DNA from 3 places in the Erwinia sp. AK-PDG3-5 genome. Region 2 is predicted to be linked to each of the others. Evidence: riboswitches for the same ligand, from Rfam matches in the RefSeq annotation. Region 2 holds a riboswitch; each other region holds the start of a gene.
What was found. Region 2 has a riboswitch for thiamine pyrophosphate ahead of thiC (phosphomethylpyrimidine synthase ThiC). Riboswitches for the same ligand answer to the same signal wherever they lie in the genome.

Region 1 (3,277 bases), 580 kb from region 2:
TTTGGCGGTACAACTGAGCTGCTCCCGCCGGCATATGCGCAACCTGCTGAATGCAATGCAGGACCAGGGCTGGCTTGAATGGCAGGCGGAAGCCGGGCGGGGAAAACGCTCCAGGCTCAGCTTCCATTACACCGGGCTGGCATTGCAACAGCAGCGGGCGGAAGAGTTGCTGGAGAACGATCGCATCGACCAGCTGGTGCAACTGGTGGGCGATAAAAACGCGGTCAGACAGATGCTGATCTCGCATCTTGGCCGCAGTTTCCGCCAGGGAAAACATATCCTGCGGGTGATGTACTATCGCTCGTTATTGAATCTGTTACCCGGTACGCCGCTGCGTCGTTCTGAAACCCACCTTGCCCGTCAGATTTTTAGCAGTCTGACGCGGATAAATGAGGAAAATGGGGAAATCGAAGCCGATATTGCGCACCACTGGCAGCAGCTCTCTCCGCTGCACTGGCGGTTTTATCTGCGCCCGGCGATCCACTTTCATCATGGTCGCGAGCTGGAGATGGCCGACATTATCAGCAGCCTTGAGCGACTGAAGCCCCAGCGCCTGTATGCCCATTTCGATCGCATCGAGTCCTCAGCGCCCTGGACGCTGGATATTCATCTGCATCAGCCCGACAACTGGCTTCCCTGGCTGCTGGGCAGCGTCAGCACCATGATCCTGCCAAAAGAGTGGCCCTTCCTCGCGGACTTCGCCCGTCAGCCGATTGGCACCGGCCCGTATGCGGTGGTGCGCAATCAGACCACCCAACTGAGGATCCAGGCGTTTGATGACTATTTTGGTTACCGCGCGCTGATTGATGAAGTGAATATCTGGGTGCTGCCGGAAATCAGTGATGAGCTGGTTTATGCCGGGGTTAAGCTGGAAGGCAAAGGGCTGGAAGAAAAGTCAGAAGAGAGTCGTCTGGAAGAAGGCTGCTATTTCCTGCTGTTTGACCAGCGATCCGAACAGGGTCGCGATGAACAAATCCGTCGCTGGGTCAGCACGCTGTTCAACCCGATCGCCCTGCTGAACCATGCCGGTATTGGCTATCAACGCTACTGGTTCCCGGCTTATGGCCTGCTGCCGCGCTGGCATCATCGCCGCGATATGGCTGCCAGCCAGAAGCCCGACGGGCTGACCACCCTGACGCTGACCTGGTATAACGATCACGTCGAGCATCAGGGCATCGCTAATGCGTTACGGCCGATCCTCGCCGAACAGGGTGTGGAGTTGATCACCCAACAGGTCGATTATGACGTCTGGCACCGCGGCGAAGCCGAAAGCGATATCTGGCTTGGCAGCGCCAACTTCACCCTGCCGCTGGAATTTTCCGTGTTTGCGCTGCTGTACGAAATCCCACTGGTTCACCACTGCGTGACGCTGGACTGGGAAAAGGATGCGCAACTCTGGCGCGAACAGAAGCTGCCGCTGGCCGACTGGGGCAAGCAGCTGATCAACACCTGGACGCTGCATCCGCTGTTCCATCACTGGCTGCTGCTGGAAGGTCAACGCAGCATGCGCGGGGTCAGAATGAATATGCTGGGCTGGTTTGATTTTAAATCCGCCTGGTTCGCCCCTGACGACGCATGATGCTTTCGTTACCCAGCGGAAATCACTAGAATAGGCCGTTCTCAACGGGGTGCGTTCGCGGTGTTTCACTGCCAGCGCTGAGACAAACCCGTCGAACCTGATCCGGATAATGCCGGCGTAGGGATTTGAGACTCTCCAGATTGCTCAGATCCTTTGCGACACCTAACTTTCAAGGAACGCAAAGTGTTAAAAAAAGTTCTGCCTTTACTGATCCTCAGCACCTTTCCGGCCTTCGCGGCTAAACCCGTCCTGACTGTTTATACCTACGACTCATTTTCCGCTGACTGGGGACCGGGTCCTGCCATCAAAAAGGCGTTTGAAGCGGACTGCGGCTGCGAGCTGAAATACGTGGCGCTGGAAGACGGCGTCTCGCTGCTTAACCGTCTGCGGATGGAAGGCAAAAACAGCAAGGCCGACGTGGTGCTGGGCCTCGATAACAATCTGCTGGATGCGGCAGAGAAAACCGGCCTGTTCGCACCAGGCCAGGTGGATACCAGTAAGGTCATCGTTCCGGGTGGCTGGAACGATAAGACCTTTGTGCCGTATGACTATGGCTGGTTCGCCTTTGTGTACGATAAAACCAAGCTGCAAAATCCACCCACCAGCCTGAAAGAGTTGGTCAACAGCGACAAGCCGTTAAAGATTATTTATGAAGATCCCCGCACCAGCACCCCGGGCCTCGGCCTGCTGTTGTGGATGCAGAAAGTGTTCGGCGATAAGGCACCGGAAGCCTGGCAGAAGCTGGCGAAGAAAACCGTCACCGTCACCAAAGGCTGGAGCGAAGCTTACGGGCTGTTCCTCAAGGGTGAAGGCGATATGGTGCTGAGCTACACCACCTCTCCGGCTTACCACCTGATTGAAGAGAAGAAATCGCAGTATGCCGCCGCCAATTTCAGCGAAGGTCACTACCTGCAGGTAGAAGTGGCCGGGCAGCTGAAAAGCAGCAAACAGCCGGAACTGGCGCAGAAATTCATGAAATTTATGCTGGATAAACCGTTCCAGGACAGCATCCCAACCGGCAACTGGATGTATCCGGTGGTGAAAAGCACGCTACCTGCAGGTTTCGATACCCTGACCGTCCCGTCCAACTCGCTGCAATACACGCCACAGGAAGTCGCCAGCCAACGTAGCCAATGGATCAGTGCATGGCAACGCGCCGTCAGCCGCTGATTGCTGGCCCGTTGGTGCCCGGTGCGCTGGCGGCGACGCTGCTGGTCGCCGTGGCCCTGACCGCATTCAGCGCGCTATGGCTGAGTGCACCGGCGATCCACTGGCGGGAGCTCTGGCAGGATGACTATCTCTGGCACGTCCTGCGCTTCTCCTTCTGGCAGGCCTTTCTTTCCGCAGTACTGGCGGTTGGGCCGGCGATCCCGCTGGCCCGCGCGCTTTACCGACGCCGCTTCCCCGGCCGGGACACGCTGTTAAGACTCTGCGCGATGACGCTGGTGTTGCCGGTGTTAGTGGCGGTATTTGGCATCCTCAGCGTCTATGGCCGCACGGGCTGGCTGGCCGATCTCTGCGCGTTGCTGGGCATTCCCTATACCTTCACGCCCTATGGCTTACAGGGCATTTTGCTGGCGCATGTGTTCTTTAATTTGCCGTTAGCCGCGCGTCTGCTGCTGCAGGCGCTGGAACAGATCCCCGGTGAGCAGCGCCAGCTGGCCGCTCAGCTGGGATTGCGCGGCTGGAACCATTTCA
Region 2 (3,277 bases):
GATGATTAAACACCCGAGCGGGTTCAGCAAAAGCCGGCAAAGGGCGAATTTGCCGGCCTGGATACTTACTCAGCCTCTTCCCGGCAAAGCACCACGGTATCCTCAATCAGGCGACGGGCGACCGTTCCTGGAGGAGGAAGCTGCGGTAAGGCATCAAAGCGATACCAACCCGCATCCAGTAGCTCTTTGGGATCGATGACAATCTCGCCACTGTCGTAATCGGCCATAAAAGCCATCATCAACGACTGGGGGAACGGCCAGGGTTGAGAGGAGACGTAACGCAGGTTTTTCACCTTCAGCCCGCTCTCTTCCATCACTTCCCGCGCAACGGTTTGTTCCAGCGTTTCGCCGACTTCAACAAAACCGGCCAGCACCGTGTAGATGCCGTTACGGTGCTTGGTATGCTGGGCCAGCAGGATCTCTTCCCCACGGCGGATAGCCACAATGATGCAGGGCGCGATTTGCGGGTAATAGCGCTGTCGACAATGGCGGCACAGGCAGGCAAGTTCCGTTTTGCTGTGGTGCATTTCATGGCCGCAGTAGCCGCACCACTTATGCGAGCGATAGAACTCCGCCAGCTGGATCCCTTTACCCGCCAGCTGGAACAGGCCCACGTCCAGATCGAGGATCTGACGCAAGGATCCCATGCCCTCTTGACGGTTCTCACAGATCAACCAGACGGGATCGCCCTGCCATTCGCCGATTTGTGATCCGTTCGATCCTGTCAGGCTTAATTCTTGCGCGCTACCGAACGGTAATTGACCTTTCGGTAGCCAAAGTTTATGTTCATGACTGACAACCCACCAGCCAACGTCTACGCTTGAAATCTCACGTTGCATAAAATTGCTCATCCTCAGCTTTACAGACTTTCTGAATTACTGGATTGGGGCGAAATAGTAATAATTACACTCATGGAGTCACTCATGCTTAACCAGTTAGAAGTTCTGACCGCGCGCGTCGGCGGATGTAGCGACCTGGTAGACTTTTGTCTACGCTCCCGCAGGCAGTTGTTGATTGCCTATTATCGTCTGGTTGGCATCAAGCCTAACAAGGAATCGCTCACTACGCTCGATGAAAACGCGCTGGACAGCTTCTGTCAGGGATTGGTGGATTACCTTTCCACCGGGCATTTCACCGTTTATCAACGCTTTATTCAGGAGATGGAAGGCAGCGAACAGTTGGCTAAAGCCGCGCTGATCTACCCTTCCCTGCAGGCAAACACCGAGATGATCATGCAGGTGTATGATACCCATCTTGAGAAGGCCATCGATCACGATAACTGTCTCGAATTCCAGAATGCCTTGTCCACAGTGGGCGAAGCGCTGGAAGCGCGTTTCACGCTTGAAGACCGCTTTATTCAGCTGGCGCTGGAAAAAACGGCGGATAAGCTTGAGGCGGCTAATGAGAGTGCGCTTGCCCGTCCGGCGTAAACGTTACCAGATTGTAAACCCCTTGTAGTTTCAAAGAAGCCCCTTTATGCTGAAAGGGCACTATGTGGTGAGGCCAGTCCTGCCACGATTGTTTTGCTGGTGGTGTCTGCCAGCAAAATTCTTCTTGTCGGAGTGCCCTTAGGGGCTGAGACCGTTAATTCGGGATCCGCGGAACCTGATCAGGTTAGTACCTGCGAAGGGAACAAGAGTAAATCTTCAGTGACGGTGTGGATCCGACCATTTTCACACCCTGCGCTTACTCCTCCGAACTCCAGGCAAGCAAATTCCCTTTTTTCAGGAACGAGCTATGTCTACCCGTGATAAAAGACCGACCCGCCGCGAACAGCGCGCAGAAGCCCAGCAGTTTATCGACTCCCTTCAGGGCACCGCTTTCCCTAATTCTAAACGCATCTGGCTGAACGGTTCGCGCGACGATATTCGCGTGCCGATGCGTGAGATCCAGCTCAGTCCGACGATGGTCGGTGGCAGCAAAGACAATCCGCAGTTTGAAGATAACGAACCGGTGCCGGTGTATGACACGGCGGGACCTTATGGCGATCCGGACGCAAAAATTGATGTGCATCGCGGACTTGCCAGGCTGCGCAATGACTGGATTGAACAGCGTGGTGATACTCAGCACATTGAGCAGCTCAGTTCGGTGTACACCCAACAGCGCCTGGCGGATGAAGGCCTCGATCATTTGCGTTTTGACCATCTTCCCCGCCCACGCAAGGCACTGGCTGGGCGCTGCGTGACGCAAATGCATTACGCGCGTTTGGGCGTGATTACGCCAGAGATGGAATTTATCGCCCTGCGTGAAAATATGGGGCGCGAACGTATTCGGGGTGACGTGCTGTTGCAACAGCATCCCGGCAACAGCTTTGGTGCCAGCCTACCGGAAAATATCACGGCAGAGTTCGTCCGGCAGGAAGTGGCGGCCGGCCGCGCCATCATCCCGGCAAATATTAACCATCCTGAATCCGAACCGATGATTATCGGCCGCAATTTCCTGGTGAAGATAAACGCCAATATCGGTAACTCCGCGGTCAGCTCGTCGATTGAAGAGGAAGTGGAGAAGCTGGTGTGGTCCGCCCGCTGGGGCGCCGATACGGTGATGGATCTTTCCACCGGCCGCAATATTCATGAGACGCGCGAATGGATCCTGCGTAACAGTCCCGTTCCGATTGGTACGGTTCCCATTTATCAGGCGCTGGAAAAAGTGAACGGTGTGGCAGAGGATCTCAACTGGGAAGTGTTCCGCGATACCTTGCTGGAACAGGCTGAACAGGGCGTCGATTACTTCACCATCCATGCCGGTGTGCTGTTACGCTATGTGCCGATGACCGCAAAACGCCTGACGGGGATCGTTTCCCGGGGTGGATCGATCATGGCCAAGTGGTGCCTGTCACACCACAAAGAGAGCTTCCTCTACGAACACTTTCGCGAGATCTGCGAGCTGTGCGCCGCCTACGACGTTTCGCTGTCGCTGGGCGACGGACTTCGTCCAGGATCGATTCAGGATGCCAACGATGACGCGCAGTTTGCCGAACTGCATACGCTGGGCGAGCTGACCAAAATTGCCTGGGAGTATGACGTGCAGGTGATGATCGAAGGGCCGGGACATGTGCCGATGCAGATGATCCGCCGCAATATGACCGAGCAACTCGATCGCTGCCACGAAGCGCCCTTCTATACGCTCGGCCCGCTAACTACCGATATCGCGCCTGGCTACGACCATTTCACCTCCGGCATTGGCGCAGCGATGATTGGCTGGTTTGGCTGCGCAATGCTCTGTTACGTCACGCCGAAAGAGCATCTGGGCTTGCCCAACAAGGAAGATGTTAAGC
Region 3 (3,277 bases), 1.9 Mb from region 2:
ATCAGTCCACCATTGCCGCTGATATCATTGGCAAAGGTATAACTCCCTGCACTCAGTGCCGCGGAAAAATCGGCGTTATAAAACATGCCGGGGCCGTTCAGCGCCTTATCGACATCCACGTTACCCCAGCCAAAGGTGTCGTTATACGGACGGCCATTAGCGGTATCGGCGGCAACACCCGCCACCGCGTCACTGTGATAATCTGCGGTGGTGAGCAGGGTTTGCTGCAGGTTATACCCCGTCATCCAGGGAAACTGGGCGGAGACCCGGGCGGCAGCACCGGCAACGCGCGGCGCGGCAAAAGAGGTGCCATATTTACGGGCGAGGGTTCCGTCGTCCTGCAGATAATCCGCATAGCCTTCGGCAGTCAGACACCAGGCCGCAGCGTTGCCACAGGCATCAAACACGGCTAATTCTGGCGGCCTGCTGCCCTGGGCGACGTTATAGCCAGGCAGGTAGCCGGTGACTGCAATCAGGCCTTTTTGCAGACTGGCATCGTTATAAATCAACGGCACCTGCGCGTTAGGTGACGGCGTGGCGCCGCCGTTGTTGCCCGTCACCACCACCGCCAGCGCATCTGCTTTAACAACCTCACTGAGGCTGTCATACAGCAGCTGGTAACGGCCGCTGTCCCGGGCGCTTTGCAGTTCTGCAGCGGTCGAGTAACGCTCATCGGAGGCGTAAGACATATTGATGATTTTTACGCCGTTGCTCAGTAAACCACTGACTGCCCGCTGGGTATCCGTGTAGTAAAAGAGGTTATTGCTGGAGGCCTGAGCGATATACAGTTCGCTATCGGGTGCCACACCGCCGGCAAACGTTCCCTGAGCCAGCCCAGCCAGCGTTAAAGCGACAATCGTGCCATGTCCGGGACTGCCCACGTTATCGTTCAGGGTCTGACTGGCACCGGCCAGCCAGGACGTGAAGGAAACATTGGCATAGTTGATGTCCGAACGCCCAGCCTGCAAACCCGAGTCAATAATCCCGACTTTCACCTTGCCATTGCTGGTTGACGTAACCGGAGGCGTTGAAGCGACGGGTTGATTGACGGTTTCCGGCGTGACCGTTGGAGTGCTGTTACTGCTGCTTCCGCCGCCACCTCCACCGCCGCAGCCAGTGAGCAATACGGTGCCGATTAATACTGATAATAAAGATAATTTTGGCATCGCGGGAGAAGATACGGGTGAATAATGGGCAAGCATGGGCTACCTCGAATAAATGAAACAACGGCATCCATGTTGTGAACAAAGAGCGTCAATACCCACAGGGGCGGATTGGCCTTAATTTATCTGCAGATCGGTTTTTTAATCGTCGGAATAGCCACCGATAATCCTGATTATTGCTGGGATACTGAGCGGATTGAGCGTGGCTGGGGCGGTGGAATCTTAATCTGATAGTGGACAGGGGGATGGTAAAGAAAAGCGCCATCCCGTAATCTGGCGGCTGATAGCACGTAGTAAATGACTCGGGGTGCCGTTTCTTTCCAAAGAAAGGGCTGAGAAAAACCCGTCGAACCTGAACTGGATAATGCCAGCGGAGGGAAGTCAGATGCCTGACCGCATCGCCTTCTTGATCGCCGGTTGGGAGTTGTACCATGAACCAACCTCATACCTTTGTCGCGGCGGATGCCGCTGTCTCACTCGACCTCTTTCGTAAAAAATCGCCGTTAATTCATTGCCTGACCAACGATGTGGTGCAGACTTTTACTGCTAACGTGCTGCTGGCGCTCGGGGCCTCCCCGGCAATGGTGGTTGATCCCGACGAAGCCGCACAGTTCAGCGCCATTGCCGATGCGCTGCTGGTCAACGTCGGCACGCTCACCCATTGCCGCAGTGCAGCGATGCTGGCTGCCGTGCACGCGGCCGGAATGGCGCAGCGCGCCTGGACGCTGGATCCGGTTGCCGTTGGCGCATTGACCTTCCGCACTGAATTCTGTCAGCAGCTGCTGGAACACCGTCCTGCGGCTATTCGCGGCAACGCCTCTGAAATCATGGCGCTGGCCCGCCAGGCCGCCTCCGGGCGCGGCGTCGACAGTCTGCATGACTCGGCACTGGCGCTGGACGCCGCCCGCCTGCTGGCCAGCACCACCGGCGCCATCGTTGCGGTCACCGGCGAAACGGATTACGTCACCGATGGCGAACGGGTTTTGGCGGTTGCGGGCGGCTCGCCGCTGATGACCCGCGTGGTCGGCACCGGCTGCGCGCTGTCTGCGGTGGTGGCCGGATTTGCCGCGCTGCCTGGCGACCGGTTAACGCACGTTGCCAGCGCCTGCCGGATAATGAGCCTGGCAGGCGAACGCGCGGCGATGGCGGCAGCGGGTCCCGGCAGTTTTGTTGCGCTGTTCCTCGACGCGCTGTTTACTCTGGAGGTTCAGGGATGAAGCGCATCAACGCCCTGAGCATTGCCGGTACCGATCCCAGCGGTGGCGCGGGCATTCAGGCCGATCTGAAAACCTTCTCGGCGCTGGGTACCTATGGCACCACCGTGATCACCGCGCTGGTGGCGCAGAATACCTGTGGCGTGCAGTCGGTTTACCGCATCGAGCCCGATTTTGTCGCGGCACAATTACATTCCGTGCTGAGCGACGTGCGCATCGACAGCGTAAAAATCGGCATGTTGGCCGACAGCGATATCGTCGAGGTGGTAGCTGTAGGACTGAAGGACTCTGCCGTGCCGTGGATTGTGCTGGATACGGTGATGCTGGCGAAAAGTGGCGATCCGCTGCTTTTGCCGGCGGCTGTTGCCACGCTGCGTGAATGCCTGTTGCCGCAGGTTTCACTGATCACGCCAAATCTGCCGGAAGCGGCGGCGCTGCTGGAGTGTCCGGTTGCCACTCACGAAGACGAGATGCGGCGACAGGGAAGGGCGCTGTTAGCGCTGGGTTGCCAGGCGGTGCTGATGAAAGGTGGGCATCTGAGCGATGCCGAAAGCCCGGACTGGCTGTTTACCCGCCAGCTGGAGCAGCGTTTTACCGCGCCGCGCGTGCCAACCAGGCATACCCATGGCACCGGCTGTACGCTCTCCGCTGCGCTGGCCGCGCTGCGACCACGGCATGATGACTGGGTGTCGACAGTGCACGAAGCCAAGGGCTGGTTACAGGGCGCGCTGGAGCAGGCCGATTCGCTGGAAGTCGGCAAAGGCATCGGCCCGGTGCACCATTTTCATCGCTGGTGGTAGCAGGCGATGAGAAAAGTTTTCACTGGGATCGTTCTGAAAAATGGAGTCAGCAATTTGCCTTAATGTCCGGTTAGGGTCCACGCTGTTGGGGTCAGAAATC

Region 1: another riboswitch for thiamine pyrophosphate. It lies ahead of thiB (thiamine ABC transporter substrate binding subunit); the one in region 2 lies ahead of thiC (phosphomethylpyrimidine synthase ThiC).
Region 3: another riboswitch for thiamine pyrophosphate. It lies ahead of thiM (hydroxyethylthiazole kinase); the one in region 2 lies ahead of thiC (phosphomethylpyrimidine synthase ThiC).

The regions. Positions count from the first base shown of each region.
Region 1 is NZ_CM165967.1:3,893,980-3,897,256, forward strand. It holds gene sgrR (HTH-type transcriptional regulator SgrR) at 1-1,579, shown strand, start outside; TPP riboswitch at 1,615-1,721, shown strand; gene thiB (thiamine ABC transporter substrate binding subunit) at 1,763-2,749, shown strand; gene thiP (thiamine/thiamine pyrophosphate ABC transporter permease ThiP) at 2,725-3,277, shown strand, end outside.
Region 2 is NZ_CM165967.1:4,478,378-4,481,654, forward strand. It holds gene nudC (NAD(+) diphosphatase) at 66-839, opposite strand; gene rsd (sigma D regulator) at 924-1,430, shown strand; TPP riboswitch at 1,549-1,649, shown strand; gene thiC (phosphomethylpyrimidine synthase ThiC) at 1,738-3,277, shown strand, end outside.
Region 3 is NZ_CM165967.1:1,652,810-1,656,086, forward strand. It holds gene AC1UKS_RS07485 (S8 family peptidase) at 1-1,166, opposite strand, end outside; TPP riboswitch at 1,457-1,559, shown strand; gene thiM (hydroxyethylthiazole kinase) at 1,595-2,380, shown strand; gene thiD (bifunctional hydroxymethylpyrimidine kinase/phosphomethylpyrimidine kinase) at 2,377-3,177, shown strand.